DNA from 2 places in the Lactococcus sp. NH2-7C genome. Region 2 is predicted to be linked to the other one. Evidence: predicted binding sites of a transcription regulator. Region 2 holds the regulator's gene; the other holds the start of a gene.
What was found. Region 2 encodes CtsR, which represses protease genes until heat stress. Its sites were predicted from a motif close to TTGGTCAAAAAAGGTCAAANA; they were not measured.

Region 1: a site for CtsR is predicted at 2,309-2,329, ahead of clpB (ATP-dependent chaperone ClpB). Genes of this name have one in related genera too.

The regions. Positions count from the first base shown of each region.
Region 1 covers NZ_CP124538.1:536,427-545,212, forward strand. Annotated here, with positions in the region: gene clpB (ATP-dependent chaperone ClpB) at 1-2,234, opposite strand, end outside; gene QJV49_RS02560 (hypothetical protein) at 2,468-3,808, shown strand; gene QJV49_RS02565 (NAD-dependent epimerase/dehydratase family protein) at 3,841-4,464, opposite strand; gene QJV49_RS02570 (Cof-type HAD-IIB family hydrolase) at 4,576-5,382, opposite strand; gene QJV49_RS02575 (DeoR/GlpR family DNA-binding transcription regulator) at 5,385-6,095, opposite strand; gene purF (amidophosphoribosyltransferase) at 6,225-7,688, opposite strand; gene purL (phosphoribosylformylglycinamidine synthase subunit PurL) at 7,673-8,786, opposite strand, start outside.
Region 2 covers NZ_CP124538.1:2,102,620-2,111,405, forward strand. Annotated here, with positions in the region: gene mltG (endolytic transglycosylase MltG) at 1-1,523, shown strand, start outside; gene greA (transcription elongation factor GreA) at 1,582-2,055, shown strand; gene QJV49_RS10685 (CtsR family transcriptional regulator) at 2,232-2,687, shown strand; gene QJV49_RS10690 (ATP-dependent Clp protease ATP-binding subunit) at 2,677-5,127, shown strand; gene hpf (ribosome hibernation-promoting factor, HPF/YfiA family) at 5,262-5,819, shown strand; gene eno (surface-displayed alpha-enolase) at 6,006-7,307, shown strand; gene QJV49_RS10705 (ABC transporter ATP-binding protein) at 7,421-8,092, opposite strand; gene QJV49_RS10710 (ABC transporter permease) at 8,095-8,786, opposite strand, start outside.

The sequences.
Region 1 (8,786 bases), 1.0 Mb from region 2:
TTTTCAGTTGTTTCTTCAGAAATTTCACCATTTTCTCCAACATTATCAAGCAAATATTGAGAACCGACATTTGAAGTCATAATCAACACTGTGTTCTTAAAGTCAACGAGAACACCTTTAGAATCAGTCAAACGACCGTCATCCAAAACTTGCAACAAAATATTGAAGACATCTGGATGTGCTTTTTCGATTTCATCAAGCAAGATGATTGTATAAGGATTACGACGAACGGCTTCAGTCAATTGGCCGCCTTCATCGTAACCGACATATCCTGGAGGTGCTCCGACTAAACGAGAGACTGAGTGTTTTTCCATATATTCACTCATGTCAATCCGAACCATATGTTCTTCTGAATCAAAGAGATTTTCAGCCAGAGCTTTCGCAAGCTCCGTCTTACCTACCCCAGTTGGACCGAGGAAGAGGAATGAGCCAAGTGGACGGTTAGGGTCTTGAATTCCTGCACGCGCACGGATAATGGCATCAGATACGGCTTCAACAGCTTCATCTTGTCCAACGACCCTTTGATGCAATGTTTCTGGTAAGTGAAGTAATTTTTCACGTTCACCTTCAACCAATTTGGTAATTGGAATACCTGTCATGCGTCCAACCACTTCGGCGATTTGTTCTTCAGTGACTGATTCTTGAACTAAAGATAAATCATCTGATTTTGCTTTTTCTTCAATAGCTTTGAGTTCTTTTTCAATTTCAGGAATTTTACCATAACGAAGAGCTGCTGCTTTTTCTAAGTTTCCTTCATTTTGAGCTTCTTCCAATTCGTGGCGAGCATGTTCTAATTCATTTCTTTTTTCAGAAATATTGCCCACTTCTTTTTTCTCAGCTTCCCATTGCGCTTTGAGTTGATTGTTTTCTTCTCGAAGTTCAGCAATTTCACCACGTATAATTTCAAGACGTTTCTTAGAAGCATCATCTCGTTCTTTTTTGAGGGCTGCTTCTTCAATTTCTAATTGCATCAAGCGACGATTGGCTTGGTCAAGTTCAGTTGGGAGTGAATTCATTTCTACACGAATTGTTGCACTGGCTTCATCAACCAAGTCAATAGCTTTATCTGGTAAAAACCGGTCAGTAATATAGCGATTTGAAAGAGTTGCTGCTGCGACTAAAGCATTATCATGAATCGTCACACCATGGTGAATTTCAAAACGTTCTTTTAGACCACGCAAGATTGAAATTGTATCTTCAACAGTAGGTTCAGTAACCAATACCTTTTGGAAACGACGTTCAAGTGCTTTGTCTGTTTCCATGTATTTACGGTATTCATCAAGGGTAGTTGCCCCAATCAAATGGAGTTCACCACGCGCAAGCATTGGTTTTAAAAGGTTTCCAGCATCCATAGATCCTTCAGTTTTACCTGCACCAACAATCGTATGAAGTTCATCAATAAAGAGGATAATTTGTCCATCTGATTTTTTCACTTCATTAAGGACTGCTTTCAAACGTTCTTCAAATTCACCACGATATTTCGCTCCTGCAATCAGAGCACCCATATCAAGTGAAAAGATTGTTTTATCTTTCAGATTTTCAGGAACGTCTTTTCTGACAATTCTTTGTGCCAATCCTTCGACAATAGCTGTTTTACCAACCCCAGGTTCACCAATAAGAACGGGGTTATTTTTTGTTTTACGAGAAAGCACTCGAATGACATCACGAATTTCTTCATCACGTCCGATAACGGGATCTTGTTTACCTGATTTAACTTGAGCAACGAGATCTACCCCATATTTTTCAAGTGCTTTGTATGTTTCTTCTGCATTTTGACTGGTCACTTTATCACCTCCGCGTAATTCTTCAATCGCAGCTTGCGCTTTTGCTTTTGTCAGTCCATGATTAACCAAATATTTAGTCAATGGATTTTGTTTTAGTTCAAAAAGGGCAAGAAGCACAATCTCGGTTGAGAGGTATTCATCGCCCATTTTTTGCGCAATTTTGTCTGCTTCAGTAAATATTTGGAACAAATCTGGACTTAGATTTTGGCCATAAGTAATATTTGATCCTTCCACTGAATTAATTTTGTCAATTTCTTTTTCAATTAAATTTGTAAAGTCATCTAGGTCAATCCCTAAATCTTTATAAAAGTTCGCCCCAAAACTATTGGGTTGAACAAAAATTCGCCATAAATGTGGAACTTCGATCACTTGGTGATGACGAACTTGCGCAATTTGTTGCGCTGAACCAAGTGCTTCTTGCATCGTTGTTGTCATTTTTTCGATGTCCATAAAAACACCTCATTTCAATTTCATAGTTAGTAGTGTTTATTATCTTTTTCTCACTACATTCTAATTATAATACTTTGGTCAGCAATGGTCAAACTTTTTGATTCGTTATTTATAAAAAATTATTTGCGCTTTTTAGATGAATTATCTGCGTACTAATCCTAGTGAAGCTGTCTTTTTAATACACTTTGCCTTATAATGGATTTAGTGTCAAAAATAGAAAAGATAGGAGAAAAATGACTCAACAACTAAATTCTTTGGGAAAGTCTGCCCTCTTAATATTAAGTAATACAATTATTGTCCTTCCATTCATGATTTTTATTCAAATTGCAAAAGGAACCTCGCTTCTTGCCCTACTTCCTTTTTTGCTCTTTTATACTTTCAGAATGACTGGTGTATTCTTTATTAGGGGAATAAAAACAAGAATCAACAGCTATAGTCTTTTAAAAATTTCATTGTATGCCGGTTTACTTGGTTGCTTGCTTGGATTTATTGGTTCTTTCTACTTTCCTTTCTACACTTTATCCGGTATTCTTTTAGGAGTGAGTGCAGCTTGGTTGCCGATGTCAAACACTTCGGTAAATTATTATCTAAAAAATACTAACCAGCTCATCAAAGGAAAAACCTTAGTTAGCTTACTTTTGTTTTTAGTCCTTGGCTTTTCTTTTGTCTTATCCCCCTCTCTAAAATATCCCCTGTTTTTTGTCTTCTATGGAATAGTTTATCTTCTCTCTTTCCAATTAGTTGGAAATTTGGATAATTACAAAGTTGATCCAAATGATTTAGAAAAAGCTTCATATAAATATCTTATTTTATTTGCTTTATTTTTTGTTTGCCTCTTTCTATTACGCTCAAGTCGATTACTTGCCAATAGTTTAGAATTTGATTATTTTATTTTCGGATTTTTCTTTTTGGTCACCCTCTATATTGTCGCTATGAATTTTTTCAAAAATAAAATTCAAAGAAATATTCCTCGTAAATTATCATATTTGACAGTTATTAATGGGGCAGTGGGAAATTATTTATTTCTTTTTTGTTCTTTGTATGTCGCTGGTTTTTATGGTCATCAGCATTTATTTTTACAGTTTTATCTCCCTTATGTTTTAGGAATTGTCTTTGCTTCTAAGGTCAAAAATTTACTTGGAAAGAATGTCAAAACCTATTCTTTAATCGGAATTTTTCTGGGGTTACTTTTGATTGTTTTTAGTCCTCTATTTGCTCTAGGTTTATTTCTTACTAGCTTGTTTAAAGGAAGTTTAAATTCAAGATTAACTCAAGACTATGAGAGCACTGTTAATATCGTTGAAGATAAACGTATCTGGGTAAAATATACCATTCAAAATATCGGAAGTATTCTTCACCAATTTTTGTTAATGCTTTTAGGTTCACTTATCATCATGAAAAATGGCTTATCTATCAAGACTTTGTTCGTTATTACTTCAATTCCTATTCCAACAGCTCGAAGTATTGAACTGATGAAATCATGGAATCTTATTGCGACGTCATTGATTATCTTAATTATCATCGCCTATCTTATTTATCCAAAAATAGTTCCACTTCTTAAAAAATCAAAGTAAATTAGAAAAACTCATGTCTAAACATGAGTTTTTTATTTAATACGAGTGGTCAGTGAACTTTCTTTTCCTTCGATAATTTTATGAATCTCTTTAGCAAATTGACTTCGTTTAATTGGACGATAACTTTTTAAGAAAGAAAAAAACGGAATTTTTATGAGTGGTTCCAATAGGCGTGCTGGAAAATAACTGCTTTTTCGTGAAGCATCATAGACAATTCCTGGAAAAACAGAAACAAATCTTGATTTCAAACGTTTTTGACCATAAGTTTCCACTTCTTTTTTAGCATTCATATAGTCATTCATAAAAAAAGGACCATCGTTTGCTGAAATAAAAAGGCATTGATTTTCTGAGTTAACTAATGTATCAATAATTATTTTTGCTGGTTGAATACTATTTTTTTCATAAGTTGTTCCCTTTGATTTGCTAGGAAATAGAATTCCTACCGCATCAATCACCCAATCTGATTTTTGTAAAAGTTCTTGCCAATCCCCAGCTTCATTTAGATTGGCAGCATGATAAATGACTGGCTCAACTAGATTATCTTTAGATTTACCATGTCTTGATAAACCATGTAATTCATAGTCTACAACTTGAGCAAGTTCCTTAAAGATGCCTTGACCAACAAGTCCAGTTCCTCCAACAATCGTAATAATCATTTGCTCACCTCACTTGCTTTTATTTCTTATCCTAACATATTAGTGATAAAAAAATAAATAATAAATTCGATTATTTTTTAAAATACAAATAAATTTATGATTTAAGCTTTTCTAATTAAACAAGAATTTTTTAACGGCTGAAGAAACTCCTGAATGATCATTTGACTGTGAAATATAATCTGCAATATTTTTTACTTCTTGAGGAGAGTTGCCCATCGCTACACCTAATCCTGCACTTTCTAACATTGGAACATCATTGAAGTTATCACCAATTGCCATTGTAGAAAATAAAGGTACGCCGTAATACTTTGCAATTTCTTTTAAAGCGTGCTCTTTTGAAACTTTGTTGGATGTAATTTCTAAATAATTATCTTTTGATAAATAAAAGTCTACCTCGTTAAACTGACTTCTTTTTAGTTTTTTTAATAATTGATAGATGTCTTCGTTCTCTCCAATTACCAATAATTTATGAGCGCTTTTTCCTTCAAAATTTGTAATTTGAGGATTAGTCCCAACAATTTCTGCCTCAATTTTAGTCCACTTATTTTCTTCTTCTACTAACCATAAGGTTTTCGAATAAAGATTTACTGAAATTTGAGGAAAATTTTCTGATAAAATTTTTAAAATTTTCCTAAGTTCAACTTTACTTATGGTCTCTTCACTTATGATTCTAAATATTTTATTTTTATCAAAATAACCAATTAATGCTCCGTTATAACATGCTAACGGGGTATGATATAATCCTAATTTGTCAGCTATTTCTAACATTCCAATTGGAGAGCGTGCTGATGCTAATACCAATGGGATATCTCTATTTTTCATTTTTTTCATTATCTCAGGTAGCTGCGAATCAATCTGATGGTTAGAGTCTAATATTGTTCCATCAATATCACTAATTATTAATTTTATATTTTCCATCTTTAACTTTCCCCATTTTTCTCATCTATGATTTGGTCAAAACTTTCTAAACGACTCAAAGTATATTTTGCCTTCAGATTTATTTTACCGGTTTGGGCAAGCAAAATTTTTTGACAAGATTGTTTCATTGCAATTTTTTTAACGAAAACATCTTTCTCATCATCAAAACTAACTTCACCATCTCTTAAACCCGCGGCTCCAAAAAAACCTGCATCAAAATTAACATTTTTAAGTAATTCTATTTCATTTAGAGAGAAGAAAAATCTATTTTTAGAATAAAATTTGCCCCCTAAAAGATGGAACTCTATATTTGGTTTATCAGACATAAGAATTGCCAAATCCAAAGCGTGTGAATAAATCGTTATTTTCATCTCCGGATTCAAAATTTGTCCTAAGGCCAATACTATTGTTGAAACATCAAAGAAATAGATTCCGTTATTCCTTATCAATTTTTTAGCCTGTTTCGCAATATTTATTTTTTCTTCTGACATTTCAATCAAGCGTTCATTAAATGAAAGAATGTCTGAACTTGATTTTATTGAGATTAGTCCCCCATGAGTCCTCTTAGCTAGTTTTTTTTCTGATAAAATTGTAAAGTCTCTTCTGATAGTATCTCGTGAAACATTAAATTTTTTCATTGCTTTTACAACAGATAATTCCCCATTTACTGATAACTCAGCTATTATTGCATTTAAGCGCTGTTCTTGGTACATTTCTCACCTCTCTTATAATTATATTATAGAATTATTTTTTCCAATAAGCAATAATGCTTTTTTGTAATCATTTATAAGTGATATTTTCAAACTAAAAAACCATGAAAATTCTCATGGCTATATTATTTTCTATTTCAAGCTATTTTTTTCCAAAGACTCCAAATAGTCTGCTTCATAATCATAAAGCGGTGTTGGATATTCGCCATCAAAATATGACAAGCAAAGTTTATCATGACCAATCGCCTCGACAAGTCCTGATTGGCTGAGATAGGTTAGACTATCCGCTCCGATAACTACTCTGATTTCATCTGTAGTGTGTGTGGCTGCGATGAGTTCGTCACGGTCTTGGATGTCAATGCCGTAAAAACAAGGATATTTTAGGGCGGGACTGGCGATTGCCACATGGACTTCAGCAGCTCCCGCGTCTTTGAGTAGTCTGACAATGCGTTTACTAGTCGTTCCCCGAACAATACTATCATCCACCATAATGACGCGTTTTCCTTCTACAACACCTCGAACAGCACTCAATTTCATGCGAACGCCTTGTTCACGAAGTTCTTGAGTCGGTTGAATAAATGTTCTTGCCACATACTGATTTTTAATCAGCCCCATTTCGTAAGGCAAGCCAGATTCTTCAGCGTAGCCTGAAGCGGCACTGAGTGATGAATTAGGCACACCAATGACAATGTCAGCGTCAATTTGAGCTTCTTGGGCTAAAATTTTTCCTGAACGTTTTCTGGCAGTATGAACATTAACTCCAGCGATATTACTATCAGGACGGGCAAAATAGATGTATTCCATTGAACAAATGGTCATGTTGGTGCTGTCAGTAAATTGGTCCACATGAATGCCGTCGTCATTAATTTCAATGATTTCACCGGGTTGAACATCTTGAATCCAAGTGGCGCCAACGACATCAAAAGCACAAGTTTCTGAGGCCACAACAAGTGCACCGTTGCTCATTTTACCGATTGAAAGTGGCCGAAATCCATTAGGGTCAAGGGCTGCGACAATTGAATTTTCAGTCATAATGAGATATGCAAAGCCACCTTTGACCGTATTGAGCGCTTCTTTGACTCTGCCCATAAATTCTGGATGATGACTACGGCGAATCAAATGCATGAGGATTTCTGTGTCTGAATTACTGGAGAAGATTGCCCCAGATTTTTCAAGTTCACAACGCAAGGATTGGGCGTTGGTTAAATTTCCATTGTGGGCAAGTCCAAGTGCTCCGTCATGAAATTCAAACTGGAAAGGCTGAATATTATTGATATTTGCTGAGCCAGCCGTGGCATAACGAACATGTCCAATGGCTGCTGACCCTGTCAGTTCTTCCAAATCTTTTTCGTCACGGAAAACTTCAGTGACTAGACCCAAACCACGATGACGATTGAGTTTTCCATTATTATTGACCAAAATCCCTGCACCTTCTTGCCCGCGATGTTGGAGAGCATGAAGTCCAAAATAGGTCAGGCGAGCGGCATCAGGATGTCCCCAAACACCGAAAAGTCCACATTCTTCATTTATTGTCTTCGCTTCAAAGTGCGACCACTCTTGCTCAGTAAATGTTGCGCTTGTCATTTCATCAGACATGGGAGGGCTCCTTCATAAATGCTGACAGCTTCGTCAGTAGAAATAGAAAGTTCATTCATCTTCAAAATTCCGCTGTTAGTAACTTTTCCGATTACTTCGCCACTGACAGAAAGTTCTGTCAGTAATTTTTCAAAATCAGCTTGATTTTCTGGTGAAATTGAGAGTACAAAGCGACCTTGCGTTTCTGAGAATAATTGGGCATTGGTTAAATCAACTTTCACATCAACGCCTAAGCCATTTGCAAAAGCAGATTCAGCCAAGGCAACCGCTAATCCACCCTCTGCCAAGTCATGTGCTGAGCTGACCAATCCGTCATTAATTGCTTTTAAAACAAAGTCTTGATTGATTTTTTCAGTTTCTAAATCAAAATCAATTCTTCCAGAAATTTCTCCTGTCAACATTTTTTGCAGCTCAGAACCTGAAAAATCATCAAAGGTTTGACCAACCAAAACAATCAAATCACCTGCTTTTTTAAATTCTTGAGTCGTAATATTTTTTACATCCTCAATCAAACCAACCATTCCAATCATTGGGGTAGGTAAAATAGCTGAACCGTTTGTCTCATTGTAAAGACTGACATTTCCTGAAATAACTGGTGTATCAAGGGCCAAACAAGAACGTGAGATTCCATCAGCCGCTGTTGTTAATTCCCAAAATTGTTCTGGTTTTTCCGGATTTCCAAAGTTCAAACAGTCAGTAATCGCGAGCGGTTTTCCACCAGAGGCCACGATATTACGAGCCGCTTCAGCAACTGCGATTGCTCCTCCTTTTTCTGGATCAAGATAGAGATAGCGAGCGTTACAGTCCGTTGTCATCGTAAGTGCCTTGTTAGTGCCACGCACTCGTAAAACTGCGCTATCTGAGCCTGGTGCAACAACAGTGTTGGTCATCACGCGCGAATCATAAGTTTCATAAATTGATTTCTTGCTAGCAATTGTCGGTTGAGCCAAAAGTTTTTTGAAAATTTCACTGACCGCGCTGTCAGTAATTTCTGGAAGATATTTTTCGCTGTCAGTAAATTTTTGAATTCGCTCAGGAACTTTTGCCTCACGGTAATAAGTTGGAGCATCTTCCGCCAATGAATCAACTGGAACATGA
Region 2 (8,786 bases):
GCAAGAGTGACTCAGAAGAGTCTGAGCGAAAAATCGAACCAAGGAAAGTTGATCTTGAGCCTTTCAAACTCCCTGTCTTTGATTTTCCTGCAGCGGATGATAACGAAGAAGAACCTTTTGTAGAAAATGAAGACCTTTCTCATGAAAGTGATTCGTTGCGTCAAAAATTAGATGGAGTGGTTTCAGAGGAAGCGCAAAACCAAGATATTTCTCCTCAATTTTCAAGAAGTGAATCAAATGTTCAAGACGAAAACCTTGAACAAAATCAATTTTCAGAAGAAAAAAAATCAGAAAAAATGGTTAAACATCAACCTTCAAGAAGAACCAACAGTTCTTCTAAAAAAGCTTCTTCTAGCAAGAAAAATAAAAATAAGAACAAAAATAAGAAAAAGAAAAAAGTAACAGCAGGTAAAATCATTGCTGTGATTGTTGTTCTTTTAGTTTTAGTTGTTGGAGGAACAGGTTGGTATGGCTATAACTTTGTAAAATCAGGCATTCAACCTTTGGACTCTAAGAATGCAACAGCTAAGTCAATCAATATTCCTGCTGGTTCAAGTAGTAAGCAAATTGGTGAAATTTTGCAAAGACAATCCATTATTAAAAATGGAATGGTTTTTCAGTATTATACAAAATTTAAAAATTATTCAGAGTTTAAAAGCGGCTATTATAATCTTGCACCAAACATGAGCTTATCTACGATTGCTAGTAAACTTGAAGAAGGCGGAACAGAAAAACCTGTTGCTCCAACCTTAGGTAAAATTTTAGTCCCTGAAGGCTATACGCTAACACAAATTGCAAAAGCTGTTACAGTTAATAGTGGAAGCAATGAAAAGAATGCAAAAACGCCATTTTCTGAAGCAGACTTTATGAAAACTGTTCAGGATCCAACCTTTATCGCTAAAATGGTTAAGGCTTATCCTAAACTGTTCGCAAGCTTGCCAACAAAAGATTCAGGAATCAAATACCAATTAGAAGGTTACTTGTTCCCGGCGACTTATGATTACACAAAATCATCGACAGTTGAATCAGTCATTGAAAATATGATTCAAGCAGCCAATACTCAGCTCACTCCTTACTATGATACAATTGCTCAAAAGAATTTGACTGTCAATGAAGTTTTGAGTTTAGCAGCTTTGGTTGAAAAAGAAGCCAACAACGATGATGATCGACGCAATGTTGCTGGAACCTTCTATAATCGTATGAATGCTGGAATGACTTTGGGTTCTAATTTGTCAATTCTTTATGCCGAAGGTAAACTTGGTGAAAAAACAAGCCTTTCAGAGGATGCTAATATTGACACCAATTTAGATTCACCATATAATTTGTACACAAATACTGGATTTGGTCCTGGTCCTGTCGATAGCCCAAGTCTGTCATCTATTAAAGCAGTACTTGAGCCTGCTCAAAATGACTACTTGTACTTTGTTGCCGATGTGACTACAGGAAAAGTTTATTTTGCGAAAACATTAGCTGAACAAAATGCGAATGTTCAAAAATATGTGAATGATAAAATAAGTAGCTAAGTTATCATTAATTTAGATTTAATTAAAAGAGAAAAAAGTTTATAAAAAGGAAAGAAATATAATGGAAAAAACATTCCCAATGACCCAAGAAGGGCTTGATAAATTAAAATTAGAACTTGAAAATTTAAAACTTGTGAAACGTCCAGAAGTCATTGATCGTATCAAAGTTGCTCGTAGCTATGGTGACCTTTCAGAAAACTCAGAGTACGAAGCAGCTAAAGATGAACAAGCCTTTATTGAAGGACGTATTTCAACTGTTGAAACAATGATTCGTTATGCTGAAATTGTTGATAACGCAAAAATTGCTAAAGACGAAGTAGCACTTGGTAAAAACGTAACTTTTGTTGAAGTTGGAGAAACTGACGAAGAATCTTATCAAATTGTCGGTACTGCTGAAGCGGATCCATTTTCAGGAAAAATTTCTAATGAATCACCAATTGCTCGAGTTTTGATTGGTAAAAAAGTTGGAGACATCGTAAATGTTCCACTTCCAGTTGGCGAAATGACAGTTAAAATTGTAAAAGTTGACTGATTATTTTAGAATGTAATAAATAAAAAAGCCGTCAGTAACGGTTTTTTTATTTTTCTACCTTTAATTCTGTCAGTAAGTTAAAATTGCTATTTTTGGTAAAAATAATATTTTTCAGGTATAATAGTCAGTAATAGTCAAAGATTATTTAGAAAATGGATGAAAGAAAGGATGGAGCGATGGCAGGTCAAAAAAATACATCAGATATCATTGAAGCTTATTTAAGAAAGCTTTTAGAAGAAGCACAAGTCATTGAAATTAAACGAGCGGACTTAGCCAATCAATTTGATGTCGTGCCGAGTCAGATTAATTATGTTATAAAAACACGATTTACAGCCTCAAAAGGCTTTGATGTGGAATCAAAACGTGGTGGTGGTGGATACATCAAAATTGTGAAGTATCAATATTCTGCTCGTCATGAATTCTTAACGGCTCTTTACCAGAAGATTCCAGCTAATCTCTCAAGTAAAGCTGCCCATGATATCGTTCAACTTCTCTTTGATGAGAAAGTACTGACAGAGCGTGAGGGAAATCTACTTTTGTTAGTCATTACTGACGGAGCCATTAGTCCCTTTACTCGTGGTATAATGATGAAAAGTATAATAAACAGATTGGACCGTGACGATGAAATTTGAAAATATAAAATATACACCAACGCTTGACCGAATTTTAGAAAAAGCGGAAGAGTATGCTCACCAATATCAATATGGCACTATTGAAAGTGCTCATTTATTGGCAGCAATGGCTACGACTTCAGGCTCAATTGCTTACAGCCTTCTTGCTGGAATGAATGTTGATTCTTCTGACTTACTGATTGATTTAGAGGATTTATCAAGTCATGTTAAGGTTAAACGCTCAACTTTACGTTTTTCACCACGTGCAGAAGAAGTGATGACTGCGGCAAGCTTTTTAGCAATTCATAACAACTCAGAAGCCGTTGGAACAGAACACTTGCTTTATGCCCTACTTCAAGTAGAAGATGGATTTGGTCTTCAACTTCTAAAATTGCAAAAAATCAATCTTGTATCTTTGCGAAAAGAGCTTGAGAAAAGAACTGGACTAAAAGTTCCAGAAAGTAAAAAAGCTGTGACCCCAATGTCAAAACGCAAGATGGCAAAGGGAGTTGCAGAAAATTCAACGACGCCAACATTAGACTCTGTATCCTCAGATTTAACCGAAGAAGCTCGTTTGGGTAAACTTGACCCAATGATTGGACGAGAAGCAGAAATTGACCGTTTGATTCATATTCTCAGCCGCAGAACAAAAAATAATCCTGTCTTAGTTGGAGAGCCCGGTGTTGGGAAATCAGCAATTATTGAAGGCTTGGCCCAAAGAATTGTCAATGGTCAAGTTCCAATTGGTCTGATGAATAGTCGGATTATGGCTTTGAATATGGCGACTGTTGTTGCTGGGACAAAATTTAGAGGCGAATTTGAAGACCGTTTGACAGCTATCGTTGAGGAAGTCAGCAGTGATCCAGATGTCATTATTTTCATTGATGAATTACACACAATCATCGGTGCTGGTGGCGGTATGGATTCTGTCAATGATGCCGCGAATATTTTGAAACCTGCGCTTGCTCGTGGTGATTTTCAAATGGTCGGAGCAACAACCTATCATGAATATCAAAAATATATTGAAAAAGATGAAGCTTTAGAACGCCGTTTGGCGAGAATAAATGTTGATGAGCCAAGTCCAGATGAAGCGATTGCCATTTTACAAGGCTTGCGTGAAAAATTTGAAGATTATCATCAAGTGAAATTTACTGACCAAGCCATTAAAAGTGCTGTAATGCTCAGTGTTCGTTATATGACTAGTCGAAAATTGCCTGACAAAGCCATTGATTTACTTGATGAAGCTGCAGCAGCGGTGAAAATTTCTGTCAAAAATCAACAAGCAAAACGTCTTGATTTAGAAAAAGAATTATTTGAAGCTCAAGAAGAATTATCAGAAGCGGTCATTAAACTTGACATCAAAGCATCTCGTACAAAAGAAAAAGCAGTTGAAAAAATTGCTGACAAGATTTATAAATTCTCAGTAAAAGAAGATAAACGTCAAGAAGTTACTGACCAAGCTGTTGTTGCTGTTGCCTCAACACTGACAGGTGTTCCAATCACACAAATGACTAAGTCTGAAAGTGATCGTTTAATCAATCTTGAAAAAGAATTACACAAACGGGTTGTTGGACAAGAAGAAGCTATTTCTGCCGTTTCAAGAGCCATTCGTCGAGCGCGTTCTGGTGTTGCTGACAGCCGTCGTCCAATGGGGTCTTTCATGTTCCTCGGACCAACAGGGGTCGGTAAAACCGAACTTGCTAAAGCACTGGCTGACAGCGTATTTGGTAGTGAAGATAATCTGATTCGTGTTGATATGAGTGAATTCATGGAAAAACATTCAACTTCACGCTTGATTGGAGCTCCTCCAGGGTATGTAGGTTATGATGAGGGTGGTCAATTGACAGAACGTGTTCGTAATAAACCTTATTCTGTTGTTCTTTTAGATGAAGTCGAAAAAGCTCATCCGGATGTTTTCAACATCATGTTGCAAATTCTAGATGATGGATTTGTGACTGATACTAAAGGCCGCAAAGTTGATTTCAGAAATACAATTATTATTATGACTTCAAACTTGGGAGCGACAGCGCTCCGTGATGATAAGACAGTTGGCTTTGGCGCTAAAAATATTACAGCTGATTATTCAGCCATGAAATCAAGAATTTTAGAAGAGCTTAAACGTCATTATCGTCCTGAGTTTCTTAATCGAATTGATGAAAATATTGTTTTCCATTCATTGGAAAGTCAAGAGATTGAACAAATTGTTAAAATAATGAGCAAATCTTTGATTAAACGTTTGGCAGAACAAGATATTCATGTTAAACTCACACCGTCAGCGGTGAAATTAATTGCTGAAGTAGGCTTTGACCCAGAATATGGTGCACGTCCGCTACGTAAAGCACTTCAAAAAGAAGTTGAAGACCTTTTAAGTGAACAACTCCTTTCTGGTGAAATCAAAGCAGGTAATCATGTTTCAATTGGTGCATCTAATAAAAAAATTAAAATCGCTCAAATTGTTTGAGGTGAAAGCTGTTTCATGTTATAATTAAATTAGAAATAAAGGAAAGGACAGTTCGAAAAGATTCAGAAGTCCTGAAAATTCCAAACGTTTAAGGGCTTCATTGAAACAAAAAGAACTGTTGAAGAGGTACTCTTATGATCAAATTTAATATCCGTGGCGAAAACGTCGAAGTGACTGATGCAATCCGCGCTTATGTTGAAGATAAAATCGGAAAACTTGATAAATATTTCAACGATGGTCATGAAGTAACAGCCTATGTTAATCTTAAAGTTTACACTGAAAAACGAGCTAAAGTTGAAGTAACTCTTCCAGCCAAAAACGTTACTTTACGTGCAGAAGACACTTCACAAGATATGTATTCTTCAATTGATTTTGTGGAAGAAAAACTCGAACGTCAAATTCGTAAATATAAGACACGTATGAACCGCAAACCACGTAATGCTGTTCCAACAGGACAAGCTTTTGGTGACGAGTTTGCACCATTAGAAAAAGCCGATGAAGTTGCCGAAGACCATGTAGATATCGTGCGTACTAAACATGTCGCATTGAAACCAATGGATGCTGAAGAAGCAGTGCTTCAGATGGATATGTTGGGACATGATTTTTACGTCTTTACAGATGCTGATAGTAATGGAACACATGTTGTTTATCGCCGTACAGATGGTCGATATGGTTTAATTGAAACAGAATAAAAAAATAAGGATAGATTTTCTATCCTTTTTTATTAATATTCAAATAAGAAAAATCCAAAATGTAAGCGTAAAACCTTTTAAAGTTTAGGTTTGCGAAGATTTTCACTTGAAAAATCTTTCAAAAAATAGTAAAATCAAAGATGTATTAAGAGTGCAGACGCACTTAAAAATAATAAGGAGACTAAAATGTCAATTATTACTGATATTTATGCTCGCGAAGTCCTTGACTCACGCGGTAACCCAACACTTGAAGTTGAAGTTTACACTGAAGACGGTGCATTCGGTCGTGGTATGGTACCTTCAGGTGCTTCTACTGGTGAACATGAAGCGGTTGAACTTCGTGATGGCGACAAATCTCGCTACAACGGACTTGGTACTCAAAAAGCTGTTGACAACGTAAACAACATCATCGCTGAAGCTATCATCGGTTATGAAGTTACAGATCAACAAGCTATTGACCGTGCAATGATCGCTCTTGACGGTACTGAAAACAAAGGTAAATTGGGAGCCAACGCTATCCTTGGTGTTTCTATCGCTGCTGCTCGTGCTGCTGCTGATGAACTTGGTGTTCCACTTTACAACTACCTTGGCGGATTCAATGCTAAAGTATTGCCAACTCCAATGATGAACATCATCAATGGTGGTTCTCACTCAGACGCTCCAATCGCTTTCCAAGAATTCATGATCGTACCAGTTGGTGCACCTACATTCAAAGAAGCACTTCGTTGGGGTGCTGAAATCTTCCACGCTCTTAAGAAAATTCTTAAAGATCGTGGACTTGAAACAGCTGTCGGTGACGAAGGTGGATTCGCTCCTAAATTCGACGGAACTGAAGACGGTGTAGAAACTATCCTTAAAGCAATCGAAGCAGCTGGTTACAAAGCTGGTGAAGATGGCGTTATGATCGGTTTCGACTGTGCATCATCAGAATTCTACGAAAACGGTGTTTACGACTATACTAAATTCGAAGGCGAAGGTGGTAAAAAACTTTCAGCTTCTGAACAAGTTGACTACCTTGAAGAACTCGTTTCTAAATACCCAATCATCACTATTGAAGATGGTATGGACGAAAACGACTGGGATGGATGGAAAATCCTTACAGAACGTCTTGGTAAAAAAGTTCAACTCGTTGGTGACGACTTCTTCGTTACAAATACTAAATATCTTGAACGTGGTATCCGTGAAAATGCTTCAAACGCTATCTTGATCAAAGTTAACCAAATCGGTACTTTGACAGAAACTTTCGAAGCTATTGAAATGGCTAAAGAAGCTGGTTTCACAGCAATCGTTTCTCACCGTTCTGGTGAAACTGAAGATTCAACAATCTCAGATATCGCTGTTGCAACTAACGCTGGTCAAATCAAAACTGGTTCACTTTCACGTACAGACCGTATGGCTAAATACAACCAATTGCTTCGTATCGAAGACCAATTGGCTGAAGTGGCTCAATACAAAGGTCTTAAAGCATTCTACAACCTTAAAAAATAAGGTTTATCAATGAATGATTTAGATATAATCCTTCTCTTTCTTTAGAGAAGGATTATTTTTTATAAAAATACTATACGAAAAAACTACTAGTAAGCTAGTAGTTTTTATTTTATTTAGATTTTTGATAAGAGTCCATCTTCAATCTTATAAACACTGTCACTATTTTTAATCATTCTTTGGTCATGAGTGACCATGATTGTTGCTTTATTCTTTAAATGAGCTTCTTGTCTCAATAATTCAACAACCTGATAAGCGTGTTCAGTGTCTAAACTTGCTGTTGGTTCATCGGCCAAAATTAAATTTGGTTCATTAAAGAGAGCACGAGCAATAGCTGCCCTTTGTCTTTCACCACCAGAAAGGTCACTAGGGTATTTATTTTTAAGGTCTAAGATATCAAGTGACTCAAGAAGTTCATTCCCTTTTTTAGAACTTAATTTTTCATGGTTTATTTTATCAATTAATAGAAATTGCTCTTCAAGTGTTAAATAAGGAATCAAATTTGAGCTTTGTAGGATGAAACCTATCTCTTTAAATCTAAGTTTAGAACGTTTTTTTTCTGACAATGGTGTAAAATCTAAACCATTGATTGAAATATTCCCAGAAGTTGGGCTTTGTAAACCACCTGCAATTGTGAGAAATGTACTTTTTCCTGAACCGGATGGACCAATAATTGAAACAAATTCCCCTTGATTCACTTCTAGATTAATTCCTTTGAGGGCTTGTATTTCATTATGACCACTACCGAATATTTTTTTTACATTGTCCATTTTAAGAATTGTTTTCATTTTTAACCTCCAATGGCTTTTGTTGGATCAATCTTGCGAATGGTGATGATTGAAAAAAGTGACCCAATAATTGACACGATGATAAGAATTAAAGCATACAGCAACCAGTTTGTAAGACTAATTTCAAATGGCATTGCATCCGGCAAGATAAAGCTAGTTCCATAACTTGCTATAAAAGCAACGAAGACGCCAACTAAACTAATGATAAAGCTTTGACCAAGTAAAGAGTTCATTATTATGCGATTTGAAATTCCTTGGGCTTTCATTATGCCAAAAATCGGAACTTTTTGAAGAGTGATCACATACATAAAGACTCCAATAATCAACAGTACAATCAGAAATAAGAAGTAAATCATTGCGCTGAGTGTCATATTTTGAGCAGAATAACCTGGAATATCGTTAATTAAATCAGAAATAGAGATGACTTTATATTGATTTGAAATAGAAGAATCAATCTTAACTTTTCCAGATTTTACAACGATAGCATTAACAGAAGAAGCTGAAGTGCTTTTTTCACCAAATTTGATCTGATTCAAAGCAGAAAACGAGGTATAGATAACAGGCGAGGCAGAATAAGAAGAGGATTTTGAAATTCCGACAATTTTTATTTTAATATTATTATTTCCCACGGAAACTTCTTGACCGATTTTATATCCTTGATTTGCCAGTTTTTTGGAGATAATCATTTCTAAAT